Regions from separate parts of the Bradyrhizobium sp. WSM1417 genome, predicted to be linked through region 1. Evidence: predicted binding sites of a transcription regulator. Region 1 holds the regulator's gene; each other region holds the start of a gene.
The links. Region 1 encodes LexA, which represses DNA repair genes until DNA is damaged. Its sites were predicted from a motif close to TGTTCNNNNTGTGTTCNG; they were not measured.

Region 1 (10,421 bases):
ATCGTCGTGCTGGGCTTGTTGCGCACGCCGCTGCGCTGGTCCGGCGCCCTGGTGCTGCTGGCAGCGATCCTCTGGGCACTGTCGGCGCGGCAGCCCGACATCCTGATTGCCGGGGATGGCGCGAGCGTCGCGGTGCGGGGCAGGGACGGATATCTGCACCTGATCAGGACGAACAAGGAGAGCTTTCTGCTCAAGGAATGGCTCGCTGCCGACGCCGATCCGCGCGATGCAGGCAGAGCCTCGCTGGCCGATGGCGTGTCCTGTGACGAATCCGGCTGCGTGACGCCACTGGCCGACGGGAGACTGGTCGCGCTGGCACTGCGCGTCGACGCTCTCGCGGACGATTGCAGTCGGGCCGCGCTGGTGGTGACGACACGCCCCGCGCCACCCGATTGCGCGGCGATGGTGGTCGATCGGCAACGGCTCGCCAGCCAGAGTGCGCTGGCGCTGACGCAGCGTGGTGACGGGTTTGTGGTTCAGGCGGTGAGGGCGAGAGGCACGAGCCGCCCCTGGTTGCCGGCCGGCGCGGGCGAGGGTGATTTCGACGGCAGCCTTGCGCCGAAGGCAACCGCGCCCGCATCAAGGACGCAACGCCGGCGGAGACGGACTTGCAGGCCGACGATTGATCGGACGGTGCCGAGAGATGCAGTGGGTTAGTGCATCCGCTCGGATTTCGCTGGCGCAAACCACGCCATCTCGCCGGCCGCGGCCGGCGATGGCGATTCAATCCTGACCTCCGACCTTGCAGCCGGAGGGCGGCTCTGTCAGCCGATCGGCAGGTGCGTGACGGTCGGCTGCCTGTCGGCGATGATCTGCGCCTTGTGCTCGCGCTCGGTGACCGGCTGGGTCACAGGCAATTGCAGCACGGTCGCACGCTGGCCTTCGACGAGCTGCGTCACCAGCACGTATTTGCCGTCGGGAAATTCGATCGCGTCGTGATGGCGGTCGGGAACGTGCGGATCGATCTTGCCGAACTTGCCCACGCGGGAATTGATGGTGCGCGTCCAGATCCAGCGATTGTCGTAGCGGACGTCGTCGGCGAAGGCGAGCTCCGTTCCCGGCAGCAGGCAAACGGCAACAGACGGATCGGCTGCGGAGGCGAAGCCGCGCGTCGAGGTGCCGCGGAAGCTTGTCGTGACGATCGTCTCGCCGACTTCGGCGGGGCGCGACGCGACGGCATGCAGGCTGTAGTCACACATCGGGTGCTCCTCATGCTGGGATAGCAACCCGCGTCTCTCAATCGAGGCGCAGGCCTCTATCAGAGTTGAAGCACGAACGCTCTGCTTGGTTGTGGGCAAATCTGCGGCTGGTTTCCGCGAGCCGCGATCACATTATCTTTCCCGAACTCAATAGGAACAAAGCTCGCTACGATGCATTTGGGAGGCGCGTACGCGAATACTGCAACGGTCGCTCGATCGCATTCGGCCCGTGCGAATTTAATCGCTGGCCGCTGTTTCCGCGAATACGCGAGCCGCGAAGCGGTGCTGTTTCCTGGGCGTCGCGAGGAGCCAGCGCCGGACGAAGGGCCGGATAGTCTGTGCAGAACCAGAAAGACTATCCAGCCGGAGCGGACGATGATCCGCTCTATCTCTGACCGGCGATAGCCGGCATGAAGTACTTCCCGTATGAAGCACTCCTGTATCAAGTACTCCCGGTATCAGTACTTCCGGTAAAGCCCGATCAGCTTGCCCTGAATCTTCACCCGGTTGGGCGGCAGGATGCGGACCTCATAGGCTGCGTTGGCGGGCTCGAGCGCGATCGAGGCGCCGCGGCGGCGGAAGCGCTTCAGCGTCGCTTCCTCGTCGTCGATCAGCGCCACCACGATGTCGCCGGTATCGGCGCTCTCGTTGCGCTGGATCAGCGCCATGTCGCCGTCGAGGATGCCGGCCTCGACCATGGAATCACCGCGCACTTCGAGCGCGTAATGTTCTCCGGAGCCGAGCATGTCAGGCGGTACGCTGATCGTATGGCTGCGGGTCTGCAACGCCTCGATCGGCGTGCCGGCCGCGATGCGGCCCATCACCGGCACCGCGACGGGACGTTCGCCCTCGTCCGCGGAAAGGCTGGAGCTCGCACGCACCTTGCCGAGATTGCCCTCGATGACGCTCGGCGTGAAGCCGCGGCGGCTGCCAGCGGCTGCCTGGAGCTCCGGCAGCTTGATGACTTCAATTGCACGGGCGCGGTTGGGCAGGCGTCGGATGAAGCCACGCTCCTCGAGCGCCGTGATCAGGCGATGGATGCCCGACTTCGAGCGCAGGTCGAGCGCATCCTTCATCTCGTCGAAGGAGGGCGGCACGCCGCTTTCCTTCAGACGTTCACTGATGAACCGCAGAAGCTCGTATTGTTTGCGCGTTAACATCTCGACCAAAGTCCCCCGGTTGATGTCGTCCGATTCCGAGACGCTGAATTCGGCAATAAGCCGCTACATGCTCGAAACAAATCATGAACGGACACTATATGTTCGATACATGTTCCGCAACTGCTTAATTTACCGTGAACGGAGCAAAGTTGGCGGAACGCGCTTGGCCGGGCGCTCAGACGGGGAGTCGCAACACTTCGCAAGCCGCGCCGGTCTCGGCCTTCGGCGCGAACGGTGCGCGCACGAGAAGTACCTGTGCTGCAGCGAGATTCGCAAGCAGCGAAGAGTCCTGATGATCGACGGGAAGAACGATGCGTGTGCCGTCGTCACGCTCGTCCAGATGCGCGCGCAGATAGTCCTCGCGCTGGTCGTTGGCGCCGATTTCGCGGCCGAGCACGGCGCGTTCACGGCGATGGTGAATCACTGAACGGCCCGACAGGGCGCGAATCAGCGGCACCATGAACAGGAAAGCGCAGACGTAGGACGACACGGGATTGCCCGGCAGGCCGATCACACCCATTGCGCCGAGCCGCCCGTGCATCATCGGCTTGCCTGGCCGCATTGCGATCTTCCAGAACGCCATTGCGATGCCTTCGTCCCGCAGTGCCTGCTGGACCAGATCGTGGTCGCCGACCGATGCGCCGCCGGTCGTGATCAGGATGTCGGCGCCGCTCTCACGGGCGCGGCGGATGCCGGCGGTGGTCGCTTCCAGCGTGTCGGCGGCAATCCCGAGGTCGATGGTCTCGGCGCCCTCGCTGCGGGCGAGCGCGTGCAGGGCGTAGCCGTTGGAATAGACGATCTGGCCGTGGCCGGGGGTGGTGCCCGGCATCACCAGCTCGTCGCCGGTGGCGAGAATGGCGACCTTCGGACGCCTGAAAACGGCAAGGTGCGGATGGTTCATCCCGGCGGCGAGCGCGAGGTCGCGCTCGGTGAGACGACTTCCCTTGCGCAGGAGCACGTCGCCCTCGCGGAAATCGACGCCGGCGGGACGGATGTGCCGTCCGGCGATCGCGGCTTCCTTGATCGTGATGCGCTTGCCGGCGGCGACCGTGTCCTCCTGGATCACGACGGCGTCCGCGCCACCGGGAACGACGCCGCCGGTGAAGATCCGCACGGCCTCGCCGGCGCCGACCGTCCCCGCGAACGGTCGGCCCGCCGCGACTTCGCCGATGACGGTGAGCTCCGAATCGATCGTCGCGGCATCGGCCGCGCGCACCGCGTAGCCGTCCATCGCCGACATCGCCTGCGGCGGCTGCGTGCGCCTAGCCGCGACGTCACGCGCGAGCACGCGATGGTAGGCCTCGTCGAGGGAAATCATTTCTTCCGGCAGCGGCTCTGCACCCGCCAGCACCGCGGCGAGCGCGTCGGAAACCGGCATCAAGGCCACGGCGAAAACTCCTGCTCGGCACGTTCGGGCGAATGTTCCGCACGTCTTCTAGCCGAGCGCGGGCGCAGAGGCAAAAACGGCTGAGCGCGCGCAGTCATCCCGCCGCTTCACATAGTTCCGGAAGGCAGGATTACGCGCGTCGTGGCATGATCCGAAGAGCCCGACAGATCGGCAGGAGACTGGTCATGGAAGGGCGAGAACGACGAGCGCCCCGGGCCTGGATCGATCAGCTCCCTGGCTGCCCGGGAGTTACGTCGGGCGCCTTGGGTCCCTGATCCTTATCGGGCAGCGGATCGGCCTGGGATTTCAGGTCGGCGGCCTTGCTCACAAGCTTGGCGGAAAGGTCCGAATCTGAAGTTGTCCTCGCGAATTCAAGAAGAAGAGAGGCCTGCTTGGTGAGGTAGGTTTTGCCCAGCACGATGATGCATCCGTCCGTAGAAGTCCCAACGGACTCTAAGAGTCCGGAAGGCGGTATTCCGTTCCGGGAACTCTGTATAAAAATGCACAAAGTGATTGGGTTCCTCAATTTTTTTCAAAATTGTTCCCGTTGGGCCGTGCCTCCAAGGGTTTCGCGACGACGCCTCGTCGTCAGATGCCCAATGCCTTCAATGCGTTCCCGACGTCACGTGGCGAGGTCACATGCACCGCCGTCAAGCCGCGCGCGCGCGCTCCCTCGATATTTTCGGCAAGATCGTCGAAGAACACGATGCGCCGGGCGGGTACACCGATCGCCCCAACGACGTGGTCGAAGGCCTCCGCATCCGGTTTGCGCAGGCCAATGCTGGACGACAAATACAGCTCGCGGAAATGGCCGAGGAGGTCGGCATATTCCCGCGAGAAATGGTCCACGTGCGGCCGGTTGGTATTGGAGAAAGCGTAGAGCGGCATCTGCTTCGCTGCCCGCGGCAGCAGCTCGGCGACGTCAGGCATTTCGCCGGCGAAGATCGCGTTCCAGCCTTCCAGGAACTGCGCGTCCGAAATGCCGATTCCGAGCGATGCTCGCAATGAGGCGAAATAATCCTCATCGCTGATCTTCCCCATCTCGTGCAACCGATAGGCTTCGCTGTCGCGCACATAGCGCGCGACGATGGATTCGGGCTGGCAGCCGGCATGTCCCGCCCAGCAGGCGATCGCCTTGGAGAAATCGATATCGAGCACGACGCGGCCGAGATCGAACAGAAGCGCATCCGCGCTGCCGGGAGAGAGCGGTGTCACCTGCATCCTTTCGCTCAGTATCGATATGGCTCGTGGTCGAACAGCGGAAACGCGCTGAACACGCTCGGCGCGTTGGTTGCGGTCGCCTGGTGCAGGCAGGATTTGTTAACCTCGGCGAACGAGGTCGCACCCAGGAGGCCGAGGCAGCGCAGCACTTCGTCCTCGAGCAGCTCCAGCATGCGGGCCACCCCGGCTTCGCCGGCCGCCGCCAGCGCCCAGCATTGCAGCCGGCCGATGCCGACGAGGTCGGCGCCCGCCGCGATCGCCTTGACGATGTCGGTGCCGCGACAGACGCCGCCATCGACCATGATCTTGGCGCGGCCGTTCACGGCCTCGACGATCTCGGGCAGCACGTGCATGGCGCCGCGACCATGATCGAGCTGACGGCCGCCGTGGTTGGAGACGTAGATCCATTCGACGCCGTGATCGATCGCGATCAGCGCGTCCTCTGGCGTCGCGATGCCCTTGAGGATCAGCGGGATCTTGAACTTGTCCTTGATCATCTTCACCGTCCGCCACTCCAGACCCTTCTGGTAATCGCCGCCGGTGGCGCGCAGGCGGCTCTCGCGAACGTATCGCTTGGCGATATCACGTTCGCGGCGGCTGTAATGAGCGGTATCGACGGTCAGGCAGAAGGCGGCATAGGCGTTCTTCTCGGCCCGGCTGACGACGTCGGCGACGAAGGCGTCGTCGCCGCGCACGTAGAGCTGGTAAAGGCGCAGCGCGTCGGGTGCAGCTTCGGCGGTCTTCTCGAGGCCGGGCTCGGACACCGAACTGAGCATGTGCGCCGCACCGAAAGTGCCGCAGGCGCGTGCCACGCTCGCGGCACCATCCGGGTCGAAGATCTCGAGCGCGCCGACGGGAGCGAGCACCACCGGCAGGCGCATCTTGCGGCCGAACTGCTCGACCGCGCCGGTGACCTTGCGGACATCGCGCAGCACGCGCGGGCGGAAGGCGATCTCGTCCAGCGCCATGCGGTTGCGACGCATCGTGGTCTCGGTCTCGGCCGCGCCGACGATATAATCCCAGGCATTCTGGTTGAGGTTGGCGCGGGCTTTCCGGATGAATTCATGCAGATTCTGGAACGGCTCGGTGCTGGCGCCGAGCTCGACGTTCCTGTCCGGTTGGATGCGGGGTGCTTCGTTCATTGTTATCCTCCCGAGAATTTGAAGCCTTCCCTCATCGCCTAACCCGTCCGGGGCGCCAAAACCATCCTAAAATGGCATGGCTGCGAGGCGTGGGCCGGCCGGCCGACCCCCGCTGCGCACGAACCGGGTCCTGCAACGTTGCCGAAAGTTTAGGTCCGGACGAAGCGATTTTTACGGTGTACCCGCCGGCGTGGCATCCCGGCCTTGAAGAAACCAGAATGGTATTGTGAGAAGCAGGCTGGATCGCCATTTGCATGGCGGCTCTCCAGCCCCACCGAACCGCGAAGCAAAAAGGCCAGCCTATCCATGCGGAAAACCCTGCTGTTTCCACTGGGCGCGCTCACCGGAGCGTGTCTGACCCTTCTGGTAGCCAGTCCGCACGGCGGCGTGTGGGCGGCACGGGCGGCAGCGAGCGCGGATGACGCCTATTCCAAGCTCAATTTGTTCGGCGAAGTGTTCGAGCGGGTGAAGGCGAGCTACGTCGAGAAGCCGGACAATGCCAAGCTGATCGAAGGCGCGATCACCGGCATGGTGACCTCGCTCGATCCGCACTCGCGCTACATGAACGACAAGGCCTGGACCGAGATGCAGGAGACCACCTCCGGCGAGTTCGGCGGGCTCGGCATCGAGGTCACGATGGAGGAGGGGCTGGTCAAGGTCGTCTCGCCGATCGACGACACGCCGGCCTCCAAGGCCGGCATCATGTCGGGCGACCTGATCAGCAAGATCGACGGCGATGCCGTGCAGGGCATGACGCTCGAGCAGGCCGTCAACAAGATGAAGGGGCCGGTCGAGACCCAGACCAAGCTCACGATCGTGCGCAAGGGGGCCGACGCCCCGCTCGACGTCGCGATCAAGCGCGAGATCATCCATGTGCGCCCCGTGCGCTTCCATGTCGAGAACGGCGATATCGGCTATATCCGCGTCACCTCGTTCAACGAGCAGACCACCGATGGCCTGAAGAAGGCGATCGCATCGATCTCCAAGGACGTTCCGCCGGAGAAGCTGGTCGGCTACGTGATGGACCTTCGCAACAATCCGGGCGGATTGCTCGACCAGGCCGTGTCGGTGTCGAGCGCGTTCCTGCAGCGTGGCGAGGTCGTCTCGACCCGCGGCCGCAATCCGGAAGAGACCCAGCGCTTCACCGCGCGTGGTGGCGACCTCACCAAGGGCAAGCCGCTGGTGGTTCTCGTCAATGGCGGCTCGGCCTCGGCCTCTGAGATCGTGGCCGGCGCGCTGCATGACCACAAGCGCGCGACGCTGATCGGCACCCGCTCGTTCGGGAAGGGCTCGGTGCAGACCATCATTCCGCTCGGCACCGGCAACGGCGCGCTGGCGCTGACCACGGCGCGCTACTACACGCCCTCGGGCCGCTCGATCCAGGCCCAGGGCATCGCGCCCGACATCGAAATCCTCCAGGACGTGCCGCCCGAGCTGAAGGGCCGGATGGACACCATGGCGGAGTCCCAGATGCGCGGCCATCTCCAGGCGGCCGATGGCACCGAGCAGACCGGGTCGCAGTCCTATGTCCCGCCGGAAGCGAAAGACGACAAGGCCCTGCATACGGCCTACGACTTCCTGCACGGCCAAACCGGAAATGCGGTCGCCGCCAAGCCGGCGCCGAAGGCTGCGGTGCCGAACTAGGCGCTCGCGACGGTAAGGTATTGATCGCCCGGGAGCGGATAGCCGTTCCCGGGCGATCTTGTTTCGGGATGCTGCGTCAGCTCGGGTTCATGGCCGCGAAGGTGGCCTCGTAGCAGCCGTCGCGCTCGGCCCAGCGGCGGGCGCGGTCGCGCTCGACCAGCACCTCGTCGCCGGGATGGACACTTTGGTCTGATCTCACCGTCAAGCTGGGCGGGCGGATCCTGGCCCTAGCTTGCCTCGCGGCGGCGGCCTTCGTTGCCATTGCGCTGGGCGAGACGGCTGCGATGAGCTGCGAACAGCTCCAGCACCTTGTCGGCGGGCTTTGCGGCGCTGAACAGATAGCCCTGCATCTCGGAGCAGCCGAGTGCGCGCAGCAGCCGCTGCTGCTCCTCGGTCTCGACGCCCTCGGCCGTGGTGGTCATGCGGCGGGCGGCCGCGAGATTGACGACGGCCTGCACGATGCTGGCGGAGCCGTCGGGGCCGGCGATGTCGTTGACGAAGCAGCGGTCGATCTTGATCTTGTCGAACGGGAAGCGGTGCAGATAGCTCAGCGAGGAGTAGCCGGTGCCGAAATCGTCCAGCGCGATGCGGACGCCGATGGCGCGGAGTTGATGCAGGATCGCAAGCGCCGTGTCGTCGTCGCGGATCAGCACCGCCTCGGTGATCTCGAGCTCGAGCCGGCTCGCCGGCAAATTGGAGGCGGCAAGCGCCGCCATGATTTTCAGCGCCAGCGTGCCGCTCTTGAACTGGACCGGCGAGACGTTGACAGCGAGGCGAATGTCGTCGGGCCAGTTCGCCGCGTCCCGGCAGGCGGTCGCCAGCACCCATTCGCCGATCTCGTTGATCAGGCCGGTGTCCTCGGCGATCGGAATGAACTCGGCCGGCGAGACCATGCCGCGTTCGGGATGGCGCCAGCGCACCAGCGCCTCGCAGCCGGTGATGCGGTCGTCCTTAAGGCTGAGGCATGGCTGGTAATAAACTTCGAGGCCGCCTTCGCGCCCGCCTTGGGCGATGGCGTGGCGCAGATCGATCTCGAGCTGCCGCCGCTCGTGGATCTTGGCGTCCATGTCCGGCTCGAAAAAGCGATAGGTGCGGCGCCCTGCCGCTTTGGCGGCGTACATCGCCATATCCGCGTTCTTCAGGATCTGGTCCAGCGCCGTTCCATGTTGCGGCGCCAGCGCGATGCCGATGCTGGCGTCAGTGGCAAGATGATGTCCCATGCAGTCGAACGGCGCGCGGATAGCCTCGAATACCCGCGCGACGAGCTCGTTGACCTGATCCAGCGATGTCACCGCGCTCTGGACGATGGCAAATTCGTCGCCGCCGAGGCGCGCCACGAAGTCCGCCGGACCCGCACACCGGCGGAGGCTCTGTGCGACCGACTTCAGGAGTTCGTCGCCGACGAGATGCCCGAGCGCGTCGTTGACGCCTTTGAATTCGTCGATGTCAATGTAGTGCACCGCGAGTTGTTCGCCGCCGGCGACTAGATCGAGTTCCTGACGCAGATGCTCGTGGAACAGGGTGCGGTTGGGCAGGTCGGTCAGCGCGTCGTAGTGAGCGAGATGGGTGATGCGCTCCTCGATACGCCGGCGCTCCGTGATGTCCTCATGCGTCGCCACCCAGCCGCCGTCCGTGAGCGGTTCGTTGACGATCTGGATCGAGCGACCGTCGGAGGTCTCGACCACCATGGAATTGCGCACATGGATGTCACGCAGGACCCGCGCGACATATTGGTCCACATCGCCGGTGAACGAGCCGGTGGCTCTGCGATGCGCGATGATATCGTGAAAGCTGCAGCCGGGTCTCACGACTTCGGCCGACAGCCCGTACATCTCGATGTAGCGCTGATTGCAGATCACGAGCTGCTGCGAGGCGTCGAACAGCAGCAGACCCTGGGTCATGTTGTTGACAGCGCGGTCGAGACGCTGCTTCTCCAGCGTCAGCCGTTCCCGCGAAAGACGATGCTGCTCCAGGAGCTTGCGTACGATCGCGATCAGCACGCCCGCGATGGCGAGCGCGGAAGAGGCGGCGACTGAGATCAGGATGCCGATCTGCTCGCGCCAGTCCGTCAGGGCCGTCGCGCGCGTCGTGGTGGCCATCATCAGGATCGGGAAGTGAGGCAGGGCGTGTGAGGAAATCAGCCGGTCCTCGCCGTCGACGGGGCTCATGAAGCGGCCGGTAAAATGGTCGAGCCCGAAAACCCGTTGATGCGCGAACGGACCGTTCTTGAAATTCCGTCCCATCAATTCGCTGGAATGGGGATAACGGGCGAGCATCGTGCCGTCCCGGTGCAGCATCGAGATCGTCGTGCTTTCGCCGAGCACGGCTGACTCGAAGAATTTTTCGAAATTTGCCGGCTCGATGCCGCGTCCGACCGCACCCATGAATTCGCCGTTCGGTGCGACGATCTTGCGCACGATCAGGATAGTCCAGGCGCCGGAGATGCGACTGTAAAGTGGCTCGATCAGGACGTCGGGAGCGTCGGGATCGTACCGGAAGGTCTGGAAATAGGCGCGATCGGCAACGTTCACGTTCGGAGCCGGCCATGCCGTCGACGAATTGATCAGATTGCCTTCGGCATCGATGATATTGACGCCGCCTATGTAGGGCAGTGCCTCGATCTTCGAGCGCAACATCCGGTGGAGGTCCTGGCCGGAGAGGCGCTTGC
Region 2 (10,421 bases), 4.8 Mb from region 1:
CATCTCGCTAACATCGCGGCCAAGGAAAACGTCGAGATCGAGCCGGAAGCGCTCGGCATCATCGCGCGCGCCGCGGAAGGCTCGGTGCGCGATTCGCTCTCGCTGCTCGACCAGGCGATCGCGCATGCGGCAGGCACCGTGAAGGCCGATGCCGTCAGGCAGATGCTGGGGCTCGCCGACCGCACCCGCGTCATCGATCTCTTCGATTCTCTGGCGCGCGGCGACATCGCGTCCGCATTCAAGGAGTTCCGCGACCAGTACGACGTCGGCGCCGATCCGATCGTCGTGCTCTCGGATCTCGCCGAATTCGTCAATTTCGTCACCCGCGTGAAGATCGTGCCGGCGACCGCCGACAACGTCGCCTATGGCGAGACCGAGCGCGTGCGCGCGCGGGATTTCGCCTCGAAGATCTCGATGCGCGTGCTGTCGCGGATGTGGCAGATGCTGCTCAAGGGCATCACCGAGGTGCAGGCCGCGACCCGGCCGGCCGCAGCCGCCGAGATGGTGCTGGTGCGCATCGCCTATGTCGCCGACCTGCCGACGCCGGACGAAGCGATCAAGATGCTGGAGCAGAACGGCGGCGGTTCGCCGGTCGTGAGCGGCGGCGGTGTCGCGCGCAATGCGCCGGCCGGGCCGGTGGCGTCCGCGGCGCCAGTTCGCATGCCGAATTCGTCGCCATCCTCGTTCGGCGGCGGTGGTGCCCGTCCGCAGATGGCAACGCCCGCGCCGGATCCGCAAGCTGCCGCGCCGGTGTTGCGCGTCACGAGCTTCACCCAGCTCGTTGCGCTGGCCGGGCAGAAGCGCGACCTCCTGACCAAGGGCGCGCTCGAAGGCGACATGCGCCTCGTCCGTTTCGAGGAGGGCCGGCTGGAAGTCGCGCTCGAACCCAACGCCTCCAAGACCATGATTTCCGATCTCGCGCGCAAATTCGAGCTTTGGACCGGGCGCCGCTGGACCGTGATCGTCTCCAACGAGCCGGGCCAGCCGACGCTGCGTTCGGTGAGCCAGGCGGCCAAGCAGGAACATGCGCGCACCGCCGAGGCCGATCCGCGCGTGCGCGAGGTGCTGTCGCGTTTTCCGGGTGCGAAGGTCGTCGAGGTCCGCAGGCTTGCCCCCGAGGCACCGCAATCCGATATTAACGCGGACTATGGCAGTGACGATCCGCCCGACGGTTCGGACGGCGACGATCTCTAGAGCCGATTTTCAAGGACAGCACCGATGGTCGATATTTTCGGCATGATGAAGCAGGCGCAGCAGCTGCAATCCAAGATGCAGGAGATGCAGGACCAGCTCGCCAACGTCGAGGTCGAGGGCATCTCCGGCGGCGGTCTCGTCGCCGTACGCATGACCGCGAAGATGGACGTCAAGGGCGTCAAGATCGATCCTTCGCTGATGAAGGCGGAGGAGCGCGAGGTGCTCGAGGATCTGCTCGTCACCGCATTCGGCGAGGCCCGCCGCAAGGCGGAAGCCGCCATGCAGGAGAAGATGCAGTCGCTCACCGGCGGGCTCGGTCTGCCGCCGGGGCTGTCGGGGCTGTTCGGCCAGTAGGATGGGCGCTGTTGCGGGTCCTGAAATCGAGCGGCTGGTCCAGCTTCTCGCGCGACTGCCGGGGCTCGGCCCGCGCTCGGCGCGGCGCGCCGCGCTGCATCTGATCAAGAAGCGCGAAGCGTTGATGATGCCGCTGTCCTCGGCCATGCAGGTCGCGCTCGAGAAGGTCCAGGTCTGCAAGACCTGCGGCAACATCGACACGCAAAGTCCCTGCACGGTCTGCACCGATCCGAGGCGCGATCCCTCGATCATCGTCGTCGTCGCCGACGTTGCCGATCTCTGGGCGCTGGAGCGGGCCAATGCCACTCAAGGGCGCTATCACGTGCTGGGCGCGACATTGTCGCCGCTCGACGGCGTCGGCCCGCAGGACCTCACCATCGAGGCGCTGGTCGCGCGCGCGCATGAGGCGCAGGTGCATGAGGTCATCCTGGCGCTGAATGCCACCGTCGACGGCCAGACCACGGCACACTACATCACCGACCTGCTGCAGGACGCCAACGTAAAAGTAACCCGGCTCGCCCATGGTGTGCCGGTCGGCGGCGAGCTTGATTATCTCGATGAAGGTACGCTATCGGCCGCGATGCGGCAGCGCACCCTGTTCTAGCCATCCAGACTTACGGAACGGACGACATGACGAAACTTTTCGGCACACGATGGGCTTTGGTCGCGACGATCGCGATGCTGGCGACGCCGGCGATCTCCGCGCAACAGGACGACGGGGCTCCGCCGCCGTCGAAGCCCGGCAAGCCGATCAATGCCGGCGAGGTGCTGTCGGGCGAGCTGAACACGATGAAAGTGCGCGACGTCAAGAACGTCGGCAAGCGGATTGCCATGTACCAGATCACCTCCGAGCCGCGCCGGCTGCCGCCGCCGAGCGGGCTGTGCAATCTCGAGACCGGCCCCGAAACCTTCCAACTCGTTCCCAGCGGCGACGCGCAGGCCGCGCAGCTGAAGACATTCGCCGGCAAGGAGATCTCGGTCAAGGTCGACGAGATCGCCTGCGCCAGCGATCCCGGCCAGATGAGCGAAGCCGTGATCACGAAATGGAGTTTGATCAAGAAGCAGTAGGGGGGCACGCAATGTCCTCACCGCGCTTCCGGTGTCATCGCCCGGCTTGATGTTTGGACCGGACAGATCACTGACAGGTGTTCGGAGACATAGCTGACACATCAAAATGGGCTGGTCTGGTCGATTCGGGAGGCCGTCCATGCCCTGGAACGAGGTGTCGGTGATGGATCAACGACGAGAGTTCGTGCGACTTGCCTTGCAGGAGGGAACGAACCGGCGAGAGCTGTGCCGGCGGTTCGGGATCAGTCCTGATGTGGGCTACAAATGGCTGAGGCGCTGGCAGGCTGGCGACCATGAACTGGCGGATCAGCCCCGTCGTCCGAAGCGGATGCCCAAACGCAGCGAGCCTGCTGTGGAGGCGCAGGTTTTGGCTGTGCGTGACCAGCATCCAGCCTGGGGGGCGCGCAAGATTGCCCATTGCCTAAAGCGCGAATGCCAGGCTGTGCCTGTGCCTTCGACGGTCCATCAGATCCTGTGCCGGAACGAGCGGATCAAGCCAAGTGAGAAGGCCCCGCCGAGCCCTCCAGGCCATCGCTTTGAGAAGGAGGCGCCCAATCAGCTGTGGCAGATGGACTTCAAGGGCCACATGCCCCTTGCCAACGGAACGCGTTGTCATCCGCTGACCATGGTCGACGATCACTCGCGCTATGCCGTGTGTCTGGAGGCATGCGCCAACGAGCAGCGTCCCGCCGTGCAGAAGCATCTGATCGATACCTTCCGCCGTTATGGCCTGCCGGAGGCCTTCTACATCGACAATGGCTCCCCTTGGGGTGATACGTCTGGCGTCCGCTGGACCGCGCTGAAGGTTTGGCTACTCAAGCTTGGCATTAGGGTGGTGCATGCCAGGCCGCGCCATCCCCAGGGCCGGGGCAAGAATGAACGCTTCCATCGCAGCCTGAACGCGGAAGTGTTTGCTCTGCGCGCGTTCCGCACTCTGGCGGAAGTCCAACACGCCCTCGATAGCTGGCGCATGCTCTACAATCTGGAACGGCCTCATGAAAGTCTCGGCATGGGGGTCCCCGCCGATCGCTACCGGCCAAGTTCTCGCGCCATGCCGGAACGAGTTCCGCAGGTCCAATACGATGCCGGAGAGATCGTTCGCACCGTCTCCTCGACTCGGAGTTACATCTCCTTCCAGGGGCAAATGTGGAAAGTCCCACAAGCCTTCTGCGGCGAGCGGCTCGCCATCCGACCGCTCGACCGCGACGGCCATTACGGAATCTTCTTCGCCAGTTGGCAGGTCGCATCAATCGACTTGACCAGTGGCCAACCTGTCAGTGATGTGTCCGAACAAGCGTCAGCTATGTCTCCGGTCTAAACACTTGACCGGGCGATCCAGTACGCTGCGGCTTCTCGGTCAATCACAACTGTCTCTGGAATACTGGATGCCCCGCCTTCGCGGGGCATGACAGCGGCAGTGTCAAACCCTCACCGGCCCCAGCGCGTCAAAATGCCCGCGCTTCTGCAGCCAGGCCAGCAGCACCAGGCTCGGGATCGCCACCAGCATGCAGATCACGAAGAACAGCGGCCAGCCGGTGGTATCAGCCACGAAGCCGGCGCCTGACGAGAGATAAGTCCGCCCCACCGCGGCAAGTGCTGTGAGCAGCGCATATTGCGTCGCCGTGTGCAGCGGGTTCTGGCAGAGCGCAGAAAGATAAGCGACGAAGATCACCGTGCCGATGGCGCTGGTGAAGTTCTCACAAGTGATGGCGAAGGCGAGCGCCCATTGGCTGGTGCCGACGAAGGCCAGCCAGGAAAAGGAGAGGTTCGCGAGCGCCTGCACCACGCCGCCGATCCAGAGGCTGGTCGCAAGCGAATAGCGCCGCGCGACGAAGCCGCCGGCAAAGCCGCCGATCAGCGTCGCGGCGAGACCGACGCCTTTCACGATCGCCGCATAGTCGTTACGGGAGAAGCCGAGGTCGATCACGAACGGCGCGGTCATCGTGCCGGAGAAGGCGTCGGTGAACTTGAACAGCACGACGAAGGCGAGTGCCGCAAGCGCGTCCTTGCGCGTCAAGAATTCCGAGAAGGCCCCGATCGCCGCGTGCAGCACGCGCGCCAACGCGGTCTGCGTCTGCGTCGCGGCTTCCGCCCGCACCGACTGCTCGGGCTCGGTCGCCACCAGCGCCGTGAACGTCCCGATCAGCACCATCGCCGCCATCACTACATAGCCCCACATCCAGGCGGATGTGCGGGTGATGCCGGTGCTCTCGAAGCCCGAGACGATGAACAGCGCGCCGGCAGTCGAGATCAGCATGCCGATACGATAGGCCGCGACATAGGACGCCATCCCGGCGGCCTGCTCGCTCTCCGGCAGGCTCTCGACGCGAAAGGCGTCGACCACGATGTCCTGCGTCGACGAGGCCGTCGCCACCAGCAACGCGCCGAGCGCGACATAGAACGGCGAGCGCGCGGGATCGGTCAGCGCCAGCAGCAGGATCGCTGCGATCAGCAGCAATTGCGAGAACAGCAGCCAGCCGCGGCGCCGCCCGAACGCGCGCGTGAACAGCGGCACATGCATCGCGTCCACCAGCGGCGCCCACAGGAATTTCAGCGTGTAGGGCGTGCCGACCAGCGCAAACAGCCCGATGGTCTTGAGATCGACGCCGGATTCCCGCATCCACACCAGCAGCGTCGAGCCCGACAGCGCCAGCGGCAGCCCCGACGAGAAGCCGAGGAACAGCACGATCAGCACCCGCGGCTGCAGGTAAACGGCAAGGCTGTCACGCCAGGAGGTCGGGGCCGTGCCGGGGCCGGCAGGGGAGGTCGCGTCGGGTGCGGTCATGGCAGGGTGTTAGCAGATTCTGGGAGCGCTGCCTCTTCTCCCTCTCCCCGTTCTTACGGGGAGAGGGTCGGGGTGAGGGGCCTCTCTCCACAAATGAGATGGTTGTGAGACCTGTACCCCCTCACCCGGATCACAAGGGCGATCCGACCTCTCCCCGCAAGCGGGGCGAGGTAAGGAAAGTCACTCCCCCGCCTGGAGCTTCCGCGGGAACAGCTCGGCAACGCCGGTTGCAACCAGATGCGGGGCTTCGGGCGCATCGCTCTTGCTGAAATCGAGTTCTTCGATCCGCCCGGCGCGCTTCTCGATCTTGTCGGCGGAGATCAGGATCTGGCGGACGTCTTCGTTGGCGTCGGCAAAGTGCTTCTGCAATTTCAGCACGCGATCGCGCAGGCGGCCGAGGTCGTCGCCGAGCTTGATCACCTCGGTGCGGATCTGGTCGGCGGCATCGCGCATGCGCGCGTCCTTCATGATCTGCTGCATCACCTGGATCGCCAGCATCAGCAGCGACGGCGACACCAGCACGACGCGGGCGCGATACGCCTTCTGGATGACGTCGTCGAAACCGTCGTGGATCTCGGCGTAGACCGATTCCGACGGCACGAACATCAGTGCCATGTCCTGGGTCTCGCCGGCGACGAGGTATTTCTCGGAGATGTCGCTGACATGCTTCATGACATCGCCGCGCAGCCGCTGCGTGGCGATCCGCTTCTCCTCGTCGCTCCGCGCGTCATGCAGCGCGGTCATCGCTTCCAGCGGAAACTTCGCGTCGATGCAGAGTGGCCGCTGGTCGGGCAGGAACACGACGCAGTCCGGCCGCTTGCCGGTCGAGAGCGTGAACTGGAACTCGTAGGCGCCCTTCGGCAGACCGTCCTGGACGATCGCCTCCATCCGCGCCTGACCGAAGGCGCCGCGCGACTGCTTGTTGGCGAGCACGTCGCGCAAGGTCGTCACCTGCGTGGTGAGGTCGGTGAGGTTCTTGTGCGCGCTGTCGATGATGCCGAGCCGCTCGTGCAGCGCGCGCAGGCTCTCCATGGTGTTGCGGGTGGTGTGCTCCATGGATTGGCCGACCCGGTGGGTCACCGAATCCAGCCGCTCGTTGACCGCGCGTGCCATGTCGGCCTGGCGGCCGGCCAGCGTCTGGGTCATGGCGTCGACCCGCCCCGAAGCCTCGCTCTGGGCATGCAGCATCTGGCTGATGCGCTCCTCGAGTTCGTCGGCGCGGATGGCGTTGGCCATCGCGAGTTCCGCGCCGCGTCGCCCGGAGCGCGCGATCACGACGGCGATCACCACCATCAGGATGAGGACCAGGGCGCCAAAGCCGATCAGCGCGTCCACGGTGCGCACCGGCCAGTCGCCGAGCATGAAAATGATCTCGTTCATGCCCCTGCTTCTAGCCGATTCGCTCGGAGACACGAACGAATAGCGAACATTTATGGTAAACGGTCCGCTAATTTTTATGGTTAACGAAAGGCGAAGTTTTATGGTTAACGGAGGGTTAACGGGGTTCCCGGCCGGATTGACCGCATCGAACGCGCGGCTTAAATCGCGGCCATGGCCCTCAGAGAAATCATCATCCTGCCCGACAAGCAGCTGCGTCTGGTCTCCAAGCCGATCGAGAAGGTCACGCCGGAGATCCGCAAGCTTGCCGACGACATGTTCGAGACCATGTACGACGCGCCCGGCATCGGGCTCGCGGCGATCCAGATCGCGCAGCCGCTGCGGCTGATCACCATGGACCTCGCCAAGCCTGATCAGGACGGCGAGACCAAGCCCGAGCCGCGCGTCTTCATCAACCCCGAAATCATCGCCTCGTCGGAGGACCTGTCGGTCTACGAGGAAGGCTGCCTGTCGATTCCCGAATATTACGAGGAGGTCGAGCGCCCTGCGAAGGTGCGGGTGCGCTACACCGATCTCGACGGCAAGGTGCACGAGGAGGATGCCGAAGGCCTCTACGCCACCTGCATCCAGCACGAGATCGACCACCTCAACGGCGTGCTGTTCGTCGACTATCTGTCAAAGCTCAAGCGCGACCGCGTGCTGAAGAAGTTCGAGAAAGCCGCCAAGCGCGGCGAGTGAGTACAAGCGACTGTGCTGCCCCACATTCCCCTGCGCTCCCTCCCCCCTTGTGGGGGAGGGCGGGGGAGAGGGGTAGCCCAGGCGGAAGTCTCTCCGTCATCCAAATCGGGTGCGCACCGCGAACGCTCCAGCCGAGAGAGCGCGTCGTGTGGCACCCCTCTCCCTCACCCTCCCCCACAAGGGGGAGGGAACGTACCGAGTCCTTGTCATGCCCCTCCGCCTGATCTTCATGGGCACGCCCGATTTCTCCGTGCCGACGCTGCTCGAACTCGTAGCGCATGGCCACGAGATCGCGGCCGTGTACACGCGCGCGCCGAAGCCCGGCGGCCGGCGCGGGCTGCAATTGCAGCCGACCCCCGTGGAAGAGGCCGCGCGAAAGCTCGGCGTGCCCGTTCTGACGCCGAAGAGTTTGAAGACGCCGGAGGCGCTGGAAGCATTTCGCGCCTTCGACGCCGACGCGGCCGTCGTCGTCGCCTATGGCATGATCCTGCCGCAGGCGATCCTCGATGCGCCAAAGCTCGGCTGCTACAACCTGCACGCCTCGCTGCTGCCACGCTGGCGCGGCGCCGCTCCCATCAACCGCGCGATCATGGCCGGCGATGCCGAGACCGGCGTGATGGTGATGAAGATGGATGTTGGCCTCGACACCGGCGACGTCGCCATGGCGGAACGGCTCGCGATCACGGACAATATGACTGCGCTCGATCTGCATGATCGTCTGTCCCGGCTCGGTGCCGATCTCATGGTGCGCGCCATGGCCGCGCTCGACCGCGGCGGGCTCCAGCTCAAGCAGCAGACCGAGGACGGCGTCACCTATGCCGCCAAGATCGACAAGGCCGAAGCGCGGATCGACTGGACCAGGCCCGCGCGCGAGGTGCTGCGCCATATCCACGGCCTGTCGCCGTTTCCTGGCGCCTGGGCCGAGCTTGAGAATGCGCGGGTCAAGATCCTGCGCTGCGAGCTGGCGAAAGGCACGGGCGCACCCGGCGAGGTGCTCAACGATCACCTCACCGTCGCCTGCGGCGAGGGTGCAATCCGCCTGATCGAGCTCCAACGCGAAGGCAAGGCGCGCATGCAGGCCGCGGACTTCCTGCGCGGCGTGCCGTTGAAGACCGGCGCCAAATTCACCTGACGCTGTCATACCCCGCGAAGGCGGGGTATCCAGTACGCCGAGGCTTCTCGGTCGAATGGATAGGCTGCGGAGTACTGGATCGCCCGGTCGAGCCGGGCGATGACAGCGAAACTGGACAAGATGCCCCGCTACAAGCTCATCATCGAATATGACGGCGCGCCGTTCTTCGGCTGGCAGGTGCAGGAGACGCTGCCCTCGGTGCAAGGCGCGCTGGAAGCGGCGGTGAAGGCGATGACCGGCGCGGATGCGCGCGTGCATGGCGCCGGCCGCACCGATGCCGGCGTGCATGCGCGGGGCCAGGTCGCGCATGTCGACATTGAGAAACAGTTTCCACCTGGCCGTTTTCGCGACGGCTTGAATGCGCATCTGCGCCCGCATCCGATCGCCGTGCTCGATGCGGACATCGTGCCCGATAGTTTCGAGGCGCGCTTCTCGGCCGTGAAGCGCCACTACCGCTACCGTATCGTCAACACCCGTGCCAATCTCGCGCTCGATGCCGGCCACGCCTGGCGCGTGCCGCGCCGGCTCGACGCCGATGCGATGCATGCGGCGGCACAGCGCCTGCTCGGCAAGCACGATTTCACCACCTTCCGCGACACCGAGTGCCAAGCCAAGTCACCGGAGAAGACGCTCGATCAGCTCGACGTCCTGCGCGACGGGCGCGAGATCATTATTCTCACCTCGGCGCGCTCGTTCCTGCACAGCCAGGTGCGCTCGATGGTGGGGTCGCTGATGTGGGTCGGCGAAGGCCGCTGGACTGCTGACGATCTCTCCGCAGCGCTCGCCGCGCGCAACCGCGCCGCTTGCGGCATCGTCGCCCCGCCAGACGGGCTGTATCTGATGCAGGTGGATTACTGATTGGGGTGAGGGCGCGCGCTCTCGCTACATCCACCACTGTCATGCCCCGGCTTGACCGGGGCATCCAGTACGCCGCGGCCTCTCGGCTCAGTCACTGCCGTCTCTGGAATACTGGATCGCCCGATCAAGTCGGGCGATGACAGCGGAGTTTGGGCGGGAAGAAGAGCCTACCCAAAATACCTCGCCAAAATCCCGCGATACACCTTCGTCAACTGCTCCAGATCCTGAACCGGCACGCGCTCGTCGACCTGGTGCATGGTCTGGCCGACCAGGCCGAATTCGATCACCGGGCAATAGCTCGAGATGAAGCGCGCATCCGAGGTGCCGCCCGACGTCGACAGCTCCGGCTTGCGGCCCGTCACCTCCTCGATCGCGGACACCGCGAGCTCGGTGAACGGTCCGGGCTTGGTCACGAACACGTTCGAGTTCGAGGGCTCCCAGACGATGCGGGCGCGAATGCGGTTGCCGCAGGCTTTGGTCAGCCGCGTCTCGACCAGCTCGCGCAGGCTCGCCTGGGTGTGGTTGTCGTTGTAGCGGATGTTGAATTTTGCGCGGGCTTGTCCCGGGATGACGTTATTGGCGGTGTTGCCGACGTCGACCGAGGTGAATTCGAGATTGGAGGCTTGGAACTGCGCGCTGCCATGGTCGAGCGGCTCGTCCGAGATCGCCACGATCAGCCGCGAGATATCAGGCACCGGATTGGCGGCGCGGTGCGGGTAGGCGACGTGGCCCTGCACGCCGTCGACATACAGCGTGCCGGATTGCGAGCCGCGGCGGCCGACCTTGATGGTGTCGCCGAGCGTCTCGACATTGGAGGGCTCGCCCAGCACGCAATGGTCGAATTTCTCGCCGCGCTCCGCCGCCCATTGCAGCAGCTTGATGGTGCCGTTGATGGAGACGTCTTCCTCGTCGCCAGTGATCAGGAACGAGATCGAGCCCTGTCCGTCCGCGCGC
Region 3 (10,421 bases), 2.7 Mb from region 1:
ACCGTCCGGGCCGGCGACGATCATGGCGCCGACCGCGTTGGTGCCCTGGATGTGGCTGTTGTCGTAGACCTCGATCCGCTTCGGCGCATGCGTCAGGCTCAGGGTCGTGGCCATGGCGTCCAGCAGGCGGCTCTGCGTCGCGGTGTCCGCGAGCTTGCGGCCCAGGGCCTCGCGCGCGTTGGTGAGCGCGTGGGTGACGAGCTCCTTCTTCTCGCCGCGCTTCGGCGTGGATACCTCGACCTTGCGGCCGGCCTTGATCGACAGCGCATTGGCGAGCAGCTCGCTCTCCTCGATCTCGTGCGAGAGCAGGATGTGCCTCGGCGGCGGCTTGTCGTCATAGAACTGGGCGAGGAAGGAGCCGAGCACCTCTTCCGGCGTATACGTCTTCTCCGCGCGCGGGAAATAGGCGCGGTTGCCCCAGTTCTGGCCGGTGCGGAAGAAGAACACCTCGACGCAGGAGAAGCCGCCCTCCTGGTGGATGGCGAACACGTCGGCTTCTTCCACCGTGCGCGGATTGATGCCCTGCTGCGACTGGATCGCGGACAACGCAGCGAGACGGTCGCGGTAGAGCGCGGCGCTCTCGAATTCGAGCTCGCCGGAGGCCTTCTCCATCTCGGCGGCAAGCTCCTGTTTCACCGCATGGCTCCTGCCGGACAGGAAGTCGCTCGCCTCGCGCACCAGGGTCGTGTAGCCGGGGAAGTCGATCTCGCGGGTGCAGGGGCCGGCGCAACGGCGGATCTGGTAGAGCAGGCAGGGCCGCGAACGGCTCTCGAAGAAGGAATCCGTGCAGGAGCGGATCAGGAACGCGCGCTGAAGTGCGGTGATGGTGCGGTTGACGGCGCCGGCGGAGGCGAACGGGCCGAAATAGCGACCGGGCCGCGTCTGCGCGCCGCGATGCTTCAGGATCTGCGGCGCCCAATGGTCGCCCGTGATCAGGATATAGGGAAACGACTTGTCGTCGCGCAGCTGCACGTTGAAGCGCGGCCGAAGCTGCTTGATGAGGTTGGCCTCCAGCAGCAGCGCTTCGGTCTCGGTGTGGGTCGAGATGATTTCCACGGTAACCGTGGCGGCGATCATGCGCAGGATGCGCGCCGGCTGCGGCGCGCTCTGGCGCGCATAGTTCGACAGGCGCTTCTTGACGTTCTTGGCCTTGCCGACATAGAGCACGTCGGCATTCGCATTGAGCATGCGGTAGACGCCGGGCGAGGTGGGGGCGAGGCGGACCGCGCGTTCGATCGCCTCGTGGCCGGTCGCCAGCGGCTCTTCGCCGACGGTGCCGCTCTCTTCCAGGATGTCCGGCAGCCGCGCATCGTCCTCGTCGTCGCCGTTCGCGGTGGCGGGATCGAGGTCCGGCGGCGCCGCTTCCGTCTCCTGAGGCGGGACGTCGGGCGCGTTGCCGCGCACGGGTTTGCGCGCGCGTGCGTCGTCCGGATTGTCGGGGGAATCGTGAACCATGGTGCGAATTTAGGCGCTGCGGGTGCCGATTTGAAGTTCCGGCCGTGCGGCACGCACAGGATGGCGGCGCAGTTCCCGGTAACGCTTGCTTAAGCCTGTTAACAGCGCGGTAACCCGGCTTAACAGGCCTTTAACTTAAAACTCTCGATAAATCTTACGCGAAAAAGTGGTGGTTCCGTAACCATGCGGTTTTGCCTGGCGCGGCGGCGCGGGCATCGCACCGGTGGCGGCAGTTGCGTTGGAGTGTGTGATGAAGGGGCTCGTTGTGGGCGCAGCCGTGTTGGCTGCAGTCGGCTGGACGGCTTCGGCAGAGGCCGCCGATCTCAATTATGGGCAGCGTGCGCCCTACACGGTCAATCAGCCGCTCAATGCCTATAGCTGGGCCGGCCCGTATCTCGGTGCCAATCTTGGCTACGAATGGGGTTCGGTGAACAACAATCCCGCCAAACCCTCGGGCTTCGTCGGCGGCGTTCAGGCCGGCTACAATTTCCAGACCGGCCCATGGGTGTTCGGCGTCGAGGGCGACATCCAGGCCGCCGGTGCCGACGACACCTTCGCGCCGTGGAAGTTCTCCAATCCGTGGTTCGGTACCCTGCGCGGCCGCGCCGGCTACGCCTTCAGCAACGTGCTGTTCTATGGCACAGCGGGCCTCGCCTTCGGCGAGCTGCGCGCGCAGACGTTCGGCTGGACCGAGTCGCACACCAGCGCCGGCTGGACCATCGGTGCCGGCGCGGAAGTCGGGTTCGCGCCGAACTGGAGTGCCAAGCTCGAATATCTCTACATCGATCTGTCGACGAGTCAGTTCGCAATTACAGGCGTGTCAAACGGCTATAGCGCCAGCGTTGTGCGCGCAGGCGTGAACTATCACTTCTGATAGCTAAAGAAGAAAATACCGGACCAACCTCCCGGCCGCTTGCGGCCGGGATTTTTTTTACGCCAGGCTCGCTAGGGCAGGATGACCAAATCGACCGCCTTCGGCCCCTTGCCCTTCTTGTCCGGTTCGACTTCGAAAGTAATACGCTGTCCTTCGGCAAGGTCCTTCAGTCCGGCCCGCTCCACAGCAGTAATATGTACGAAGACGTCGCGGCCCCCGTCGTCCGGTTTGATGAATCCGTAGCCGCGCTCACCGTTGAAAAACTTGACCGTTCCCGTCATGGCCATCGGGAAACTCCCCCTCATTGCTCCTCCGTCGTGACGCAGACGCACGTCACGACATGACCGGGCCTTACGAAGCCCGGGAGCTGGCCATCCTTGGGCAGACCATTCGGTCCGACTGGATCTTTCTTAGGCCTTCACTCCGCCGCAACCATTCGCGGAAGCGGAACGTAAAGCCAGTCACCGCAACAGCATAATACGGTTCTCTGCAGATTGACCACCGCTCCTGCATATTTTTCCCAAGATGCCGGAGTGTTACGGTCTCGGCACCTCTAATCGGAATCTGGCAGCGCCACCCTGGCCGAGCGGCATTTCCAGCTCAGGCAGGATCGTCTTGAGCTCGCCGTGCAGTGTGTAAGGAGGATTGACGATCAAGAGCCCGGTGGAGGTGAGAGCTGCGCCGTCGGCCTGCGGCGCCACGCTGAATTCGAGGCGCAGACATTTTCCCGGCGGTTTTGCTGCGGCTGCGAGCCGCGCCACTGATTGCACCAGCGCATCGGTGGCGCGCCGGCTTTTGGCGGGATACCAGATTACATAGATACCGGTCGGCCATTTCGCGAAAGCGGCCGAGAAGGCCTCTCCGAGCTTTTCGAACTCGTCCTTTGCCTCGAACGGTGGGTCGATCAGCACGAGCCCACGCCGTTCCTTCGGCGGCACGAAAGCCGGCAACGCCATCCAGCCGTCGAGGTCGACCACGCGGGCCTGCTCGTCGTGGCGCAGCACACCGATCAGCGCCTTGCGCGCCTTCGGCTCGATTTCGCAGGCGACGAGGCGGTCCTGCGGCCGCATCAGGGCGCGCGCGATCAGCGGCGAGCCCGGATAGGCCTTGAGCTCGCCCTTCGGATTGAAGGCGCGGACGATGTCGAGATAGGGCTTGGTCAGCGCCATGGCGTCGTTCGACAGCCGCGCCTGCATCAGCCGCGCAATGCCCGTCAGCCACTCGCCGCCGCGGCGCGCCTCGTCGCTTTCGAGATCGTAAAGGCCGGCGCCGGCATGGGTGTCGATGACGCGAAACGCGCCCGGCTTGTCCTGGAGATAGGTGATGATGCGTGCCAGCACGATGTGCTTGATGACGTCAGCGAAGCTTCCGGCGTGAAAGGCATGGCGGTAATTCATGCAAGAGCACTACGCCACGTGACGGCCTGAGCAAAGAGGCACGACGCCTGGGTTACCCACCCCGGATCGGCGGCATCGCCACTTGGTCGCGGCGGCAGGCACGGCGGTCGATCTCCTCGCAGGCGCGGAATTGCAGGTCCTTGCTGAGGCAGATGCGGACTTCCGACAGCCGCGTCCGGTTGCAGGTGATCGAGACGGCGGCATTGCTGAGGCCCGGATTGGCCTTGATGAAGGCTTCCTCCACCTCCGCCGGCGCCAGGGTCTTGGCCTGCGACAAATCGAGATATTCGGCCGGAATCTTGATCGCGGCGCGGGCCTTCCGGATCGTCTCGAAATAGCTGCGGTCGGCGAGCCCCGAGCAGGTGCCGTGCTTGTCCCACTCGTTGAAGATCAGCCCCGGCGCCGGCATCAGATCGAGCATGGAGGAGACGATGCTGCGGTTCAGCCGCGGCGACGGCCGCTGGCAATATTCCGGAAAGCCGTTCTCATATTGCGGCCACAGACCATGCACCACGAAAGCGTAGGGCCGTCCGCTGCACTGGATCTGCGAGCGGCCGCCGCGCTCCGCCGCCTCTTCGCAGAAGGAGGGCGACCACGACAGCGACAGCACATAAAAATCGAATTCGCCGGGCGTGTTCTGCCGCTTGTCCTGGGCCTTTGCGCCACCGGCCGACGCAGCCAGCCCGGCCGCAAGTGTTAGCGAGATCATCAGGCGGGAGAACGAATGCAATCTGGAATAAAACATGGCGACGCCCCTCAACTAGACTGTGCAGACGAGCCTAGCAGGCGATAGGAACATTTCAAGAACAAATTTCGGGCGACCATCGTTGGGCCGCCTGATCGGTCCGGATCAGCGCAATTATTGCTTGGCGGCGCGGCAGGCTGGGTTGTAGGCCCAGTTGCGGTCGAGCCCGACCACGCACCATTCGACGCCCTGGCCGTAGCCGGCGAAGCCGCCATCCTCGACGATCGAGAAATGCACCTTGCGCAGCTTGCCGTCCGTGAGCATGGCCTCACCGGTGCAATAGCGGCGCGGGATGTTGTCGGAGGCCCAGGGCCGGAACGCGGTCTCGTGAACAGCCGAAAAGCCGGTGATCTTCAACGAGGAATTCCAGAACGAGCTTTCTTTCTCCCAGAACTGGCTGGCGATCGTCGGCAGCGCCCTGTCGCATTCGGAGACGTTGCCGTCATAGCGCGGCCCGCTCAGCCAGAAATTCAGCTCCAGCGGATTGGCGGCCCTGGCCTCGCCGAGCGACAGCACCCCGAACAGGAGGCCGAGCACGGCGGCAAAGCGGAGCGATTTCGGGAAGGTCGAGGCGCGCATGGATGATCCAGACAGCATGATCTGTGAGGGTGGGACGGTGCCGCGAAGGCCGGAGGAGGTCAAGTGCAGCGCGGCAACACTTGCCGACGAGTTGACCGCAATGCTGCACTAGAGGGGTCTTCCGTTCTTTCCACCGCCGCGCCGGCACCGTAAACTGCCGCCAATCAATCGGAGTGACGGGAATGCGAATCATTGCGGCCGCGGGTCTACTTGCCCTGGGTATGATGGCGAGCCAGTCGGCGCGCGCCGATCTGCTTCCGGTGCCTCCGTTCAAGGGCAACGACACCGGCGGCATCATCGCCTATTCAATGGCAACCCAGGTCGATGCGCGGCAGGTCGCGGTCGATCACTGTGCGCGCTACGGCAAGGTCGCCAAATTCCTGGCGGTGCAGGCCTATGAGGGCGGCTACATCTCGTTCTCGTGCCGCTGGGTGCCCTATGGCGCCGCCGACCAGCCGATCCGCACGCTCTACTGAGGCGCTTTCGTAGCGCCGCCATCTCGCAGCCGGGAGCTTCCCACATGACGCGCAAATTCGCTTTGCTCGGCTCGGCCCTTGTTGTGTTGTCGGCGAGTGCGGCCTGTGCCGACGATCTGCCGGTGCGCAAGGCGGGGCTGTGGGAATTGAAGATGGTCAGGACCGGCACGCAGGTGCCCGAGATGACTATGCAGCACTGCACCGACGAGACCGTCGACAAGGAGATGAACAACAACGTCTCACCGATGGCCAAGCAGATCTGCGCCAAGCAGGACATCAAGAAGACCGCGACCGGCTATGTCGGCGATTCCGAATGCAATGTCGCCGGCATCAGCACGACCTCGCATGCTGAGATCACCGGCGATTTCAATTCGGCCTATACGGTGAAGACGTCGTCGCACGCGCAAGGCGGCGCCGCCGGCGCGGCGGGCCGCGACACGACCATGCAGCTCGAAGCGAAATGGATGGGGGCCTGCAAGCCGGACCAGAAGCCCGGTGACATCGTGATGCCCGGCGGCTTCAAGATGAACGTGCGTGACATGGACAAGCTGAAAGCGCTGCTGCCGAAGTAGGTCCCGCGCGGCCGGTGCGCTCCCTCGCCCCGTTCTTACGGGGCCGCGACGAGCTTCGCTCGCACTGAGAGGGTTGGGGTGAGGGGCCTCTCTCCACACGCGCGATTGTTGAGGGACCTGTACCCCCTCACCCGAATTCGATCAGCGATCGAATTCGACCTCTCCCCGCAAGCGGGGGCGAGGTGAAGAGCCGGTTAAACCGGTATCCGCACGCTCGCCCTCAATCCGCCCATCGGGCTGTCGCCAAGTGTGATGTCGCCGCCATGCGAACGGGCGATGTCGCGGGCGATGGCGAGGCCGAGGCCCGTGCCGCCTTCGTCCTGGTTGCGGGCGTTGTCCAGCCGCAGGAACGGCTTGAACACCTCTTCGCGTAAATGGGCGGGAATGCCCGGCCCGTCATCGTCGACCGTCACGGTCAAATAACGGTGATCGCGCTGGCCGGTGATGGCGATGCTCTTGCCGTAGCGGGCGGCGTTGGTGACGAGGTTGGCGAGGCAGCGCTTGAACGAGGCCGGCTTCACCGTGACCACGGGCAGGCCGTTGAACGCGACGGTCGCCGTGTGGCCGTGGCGTTCGGCGTCGCTGCGCAGCTCCTCGAGCGCCTGGGCCATGTCGGTCGGCTGCGACTGCTCGCCGGAATCGCCGCGGGCAAAGGCGAGGTAATCCTCGAGCATCATCGACATCTCGTCGACATCCTTGCGCATGCCCTCCATTTCGGGGCTGTCGCCGATCAGCGCCAGCTCGAGCTTGAACCGCGTCAGGATCGTGCGCAGATCGTGGCTGACGCCGGCAAGCATCGCGGTGCGCTGCTCCATCGTCCGCTCGATGCGCGACTTCATTTCCAGGAAGGCGACCGATGCGCGCCGCACCTCGCGCGCACCGCGCGGGCGGAAATTCGGCGCCTCGCGGCCCTTGCCAAAACTTTCAGCGGCGTCGGCAAGTCGCAGGATCGGCTTGATCTGGTTGCGCAGGAATAGCACCGCGACGATCAGCAGGATCGAGGACGTTCCGACCATCCAGAACAGGAAGATCTCGGAGTTCGAGGCATAGGCGGCGCTGCGCTGCGCGAACACGCGCATCACGGCGTCGTCGAGCTGGATCCGGATCTCGACGAGGTTGGAGCGGCCGACCGTGTCGATCCAGAAGGAGCGCCCGATCTGGCGGCCGAGCTGCACCGACAGTGTCTGGTCGAGCAGCGAGAAGAACGGCTTCGGTCCCGGCGGCGGCATGTCGCCGGCCGGGAGGAAATCGACCACGAGGCCGAGGCGCTGCTGCGCGATGCGGCGGATCTGGTCGCGATCCTTGTCTTGAGGATAGCCCTTGTAGACGTCGATCAGCGCGGCGATGTCCTGCACCACCGCGGCCGACAGGCGGCGCGTCACGGTGTTCCAGTGCCGCTCCATGAACACGAAGGCGACGACCGATTGCAGGATCACCATCGGCACGATCATGATCAGCAGCGCACGCGCGTAGAGGCCGGTCGGCATCCAGCCCTTGAACGCATTGCCCATCCAGCCATTGGCGGCGGAGACGCGGCCGGCGGCGCTCTTCAAAAGCGTCAGGCCGCTATCGATCGTGCTCATCGGTGGCGCTTCACTCTTTATGGCGAGGCTACCAGCCGGTAGCCGATGCCGCGCACGGCCTGGAGGAACAGCGGATTGGCGGGATCGGTCTCGATCTTGCGCCGCAGGCGGTTGATCTGCACGTCGACGGCGCGCTCGTTGACGCTGCCATTGCCGGTCAGCGCGCTACGCGGCACGGTCTCGCCCGGTGTCTCCGACAGGATCCGCAGCATCTCGCGCTCGCGGTCGGTGAGGTGAATGACGTCATCGCCCTGGCGCAATTCGCCGCGCTCGAGGTGGTAGATGTACGGACCAAACGCGATCTTCTCGACCGCAGCGGCCTGTGGCGGCGGCGCGGCGCGCTTGAGAATGTTGTTGATGCGCAGCGCAAGCTCGCGCGGCTCGAACGGCTTTGCGACGTAGTCGTCGGCACCGATCTGCAGGCCCTCGATGCGCGCTTCGGCTTCGTGCCGCGCCGTCAGCATCACGATCGGCACCGAGGACGAGGTCCGGATGAAACGGGCGAGATCGAAGCCGGTCTCGCCGGGCATCATGACATCGAGGATCAAGAGGTCGAAGTGCAGGCCCATCAGCTTCGCGCGGGCGTCACTGGCGCTGGCGGCGGTCGAGACGCGATACCCTTCGCCAGCAAGGAAGCGCGAGAGCAGATCGCGGATGCGGCGGTCGTCGTCGACCAGCAGGAGATGCGGGGCATCGTCGGCGGGGCGTGCCGGCGGGCGTGCGAGCGTGGCAGCGAGCGGCACGGTCACTCCTTGTCCTGATTGACGCTGGCAAAGATCGTCTCGAGCACCTTGTCCGGATCGTCGCGGTCGATCATCGCGCGCAGGAAGCGCTTGACGGTCTCGGCATCCTGCGGCGTCATCTCGGCGAGCGCCTTGGTGATGCGCGTGGTCTGGAGGCCGGCGAGCTTCTGCACCAGAGCCTCGCCCTTCGGAGTCGCAAACAGCAGGCGTTGGCGGCGATCATTGTCGCCGGTCTTCTGGACGATATAGCCCTCGTCCAGGAGCTGCTTGAGCACTCGGCCGAGCGACTGCTTGGTGATGCGCAGGACGTCGAGGAGGTCGGCGACCTTGAGACCTGGATAACGATAGACAAAGTGCATGACGCGATGATGGGCCCGGCCGAAGCCGAACGCCTCCAGCTCCTGGTCGGGATCGCCGACGAAATCGCGATAGGCGAAGAACAGCAGTTCGATGATATCCCAGCGCAAATTGCCTCCGTCGTCTGCCGCCGGCCGCGGCCCGGCAGCGTCTTGAGAAGGAGTCGCGAAATTTATGTCAGGCATATTGACGTATCTTGGTCTCAATGTTACAAAACGATTAGCCCGCACGAAATTTTAGATCGTTTCGCGTCGGGTGGGCTTCGAAGCAAGGCGGCCACAGTGGGCCGGACAGGCGGCGACGGCCGGAGCAGATCTACCGTGCGATTGTCGAACGGCATTTCGGCAAAACATACTGGACTTCCGTCTTCCGCAAAAGCATGTCCTCGGTGACATGCTGGCCACGGAAACCGGCCGTAACAAGGCTGGCGGCGGTCCGGCCAGAAACCAATCGAGCCAGCCGGGCCCAAATCGGGGCAGGCGGGTGCCAGAACGGCGCCGCCACCGGCAGCGGGAGGCAAGGACATGAGCATGAAATTCGACATCCAGCCCGCATCCAATCCGACGTCCGAGAAGGATCGGGTCGCCAAGCTGGTCGACCCCGGCTTCGGGCGGGTCTTCACCGACCACATGGCGGTGGTCCGCTACAACCAGGCCAAGGGCGGCTGGTACGAGGCGCGTGTCGAGGCGCGCACCAATTTCCAGCTCGATCCGGCCGGCGCCGTCCTGCACTACGCCCAGGAAATTTTTGAAGGCCTCAAGGCCTACAAGCGCGACGACGGCGGCGTGAACCTGTTCCGTCCCGACGCCAATGCGCGGCGCTTCAAGGACTCGGCCGACCGCATGGCGATGGCGCAGCTCCCTGAAGACGTCTTCATCGAGGCGGTCGAGCAGGTCGTGCGCATCGATCGCGCCTGGATGCCGGGCGGCGAGGGCAGTCTTTACCTGCGCCCCTTCATGATCGCGAGCGAGACCTTCCTCGGCGTCAAGCCCTCGTCCGAATACATTTTCGCGGTGATCGCCTCGCCGGTCGGCTCCTACTTCAAGGGCGGCCCCGCGCCAGTCTCGATCTGGGTGTCCGAGAACTACACGCGCGCTGCGGTCGGCGGCACCGGCGCCGTCAAATGCGGCGGCAACTATGCCGCAAGCCTGCGCGCCCAGGCCGAAGCGATCCAGCACGGCTGCGATCAGGTCGTCTTTCTCGATGCGATCGAGCGGCGCTACATCGAGGAGCTCGGTGGCATGAACGTGTTCTTCGTGTTCGACGACGGCTCGCTCTCGACGCCGCCGCTCGGCACCATCCTGCCCGGCATCACCCGCGATTCCATCATCGCGCTGGCCAAAGACGCCGGCAAGACCGTGCGCGAGGAGCCGTACTCGCTCGACCAGTGGCGCAAGGATGCGGCAAGCGGCAAGCTGAAGGAGGCGTTTGCCTGCGGCACGGCCGCCGTGATCTCGCCGATCGGCACAGTGCGCTCAGTGAGCGGCGATTTCGAGATCTCGGGCGGCGCCGCCGGCCCCGTCGCCATGGGCCTGCGCAAGCAGCTCGTCGACATCCAGTACGGCCGCACCAATGATCCGCACAACTGGATCAAAAAGGTGATTTGAGACCTCGTCTCCTGGGCCGAGCGCGGGGCCAAG

Region 2: BRA1417_RS0101760 (DNA recombination protein RmuC) is a predicted target of LexA. The motif match lies at 6,813-6,830, and genes of this name have one in related genera.
Region 3: BRA1417_RS0138690 (ribonuclease T2) is a predicted target of LexA. The motif match lies at 4,518-4,535, and genes of this name have one in related genera.

What each region holds. Positions count from the first base shown of each region.
Region 1 is NZ_KI911783.1:5,147,890-5,158,310, reverse strand. It holds partial or broken gene BRA1417_RS40815 (ComEC/Rec2 family competence protein) at 1-626, shown strand, start outside; gene BRA1417_RS0125095 (hypothetical protein) at 765-1,199, opposite strand; gene lexA (transcriptional repressor LexA) at 1,658-2,359, opposite strand; gene glp (gephyrin-like molybdotransferase Glp) at 2,535-3,746, opposite strand; gene BRA1417_RS0125080 (hypothetical protein) at 3,973-4,164, opposite strand; gene BRA1417_RS0125075 (HAD family phosphatase) at 4,335-4,967, opposite strand; gene BRA1417_RS0125070 (alpha-hydroxy acid oxidase) at 4,976-6,109, opposite strand; gene BRA1417_RS0125065 (S41 family peptidase) at 6,416-7,753, shown strand; gene BRA1417_RS46050 (hypothetical protein) at 7,830-7,952, opposite strand; gene BRA1417_RS0125055 (EAL domain-containing protein) at 7,981-10,421, opposite strand, start outside.
Region 2 is NZ_KI911783.1:331,474-341,894, reverse strand. It holds gene BRA1417_RS0101790 (DNA polymerase III subunit gamma/tau) at 1-1,194, shown strand, start outside; gene BRA1417_RS0101785 (YbaB/EbfC family nucleoid-associated protein) at 1,219-1,548, shown strand; gene recR (recombination mediator RecR) at 1,550-2,152, shown strand; gene BRA1417_RS0101775 (hypothetical protein) at 2,179-2,616, shown strand; gene BRA1417_RS0101770 (IS481 family transposase) at 2,756-3,934, shown strand; gene BRA1417_RS0101765 (MFS transporter) at 4,037-5,401, opposite strand; gene BRA1417_RS0101760 (DNA recombination protein RmuC) at 5,582-6,781, opposite strand; gene def (peptide deformylase) at 6,953-7,477, shown strand; gene fmt (methionyl-tRNA formyltransferase) at 7,686-8,609, shown strand; gene truA (tRNA pseudouridine(38-40) synthase TruA) at 8,730-9,467, shown strand; gene dapE (succinyl-diaminopimelate desuccinylase) at 9,635-10,421, opposite strand, start outside.
Region 3 is NZ_KI911783.1:7,888,601-7,899,021, reverse strand. It holds gene uvrC (excinuclease ABC subunit UvrC) at 1-1,455, opposite strand, end outside; gene BRA1417_RS0138705 (outer membrane protein) at 1,706-2,329, shown strand; gene BRA1417_RS0138700 (cold-shock protein) at 2,401-2,616, opposite strand; gene BRA1417_RS0138695 (23S rRNA (adenine(2030)-N(6))-methyltransferase RlmJ) at 2,866-3,726, opposite strand; gene BRA1417_RS0138690 (ribonuclease T2) at 3,779-4,471, opposite strand; gene BRA1417_RS0138685 (hypothetical protein) at 4,586-5,050, opposite strand; gene BRA1417_RS0138675 (hypothetical protein) at 5,233-5,526, shown strand; gene BRA1417_RS0138670 (DUF3617 family protein) at 5,571-6,098, shown strand; gene BRA1417_RS0138665 (ATP-binding protein) at 6,293-7,681, opposite strand; gene BRA1417_RS0138660 (response regulator) at 7,699-8,430, opposite strand; gene BRA1417_RS0138655 (MarR family winged helix-turn-helix transcriptional regulator) at 8,427-8,966, opposite strand; gene BRA1417_RS0138650 (branched-chain amino acid aminotransferase) at 9,306-10,388, shown strand.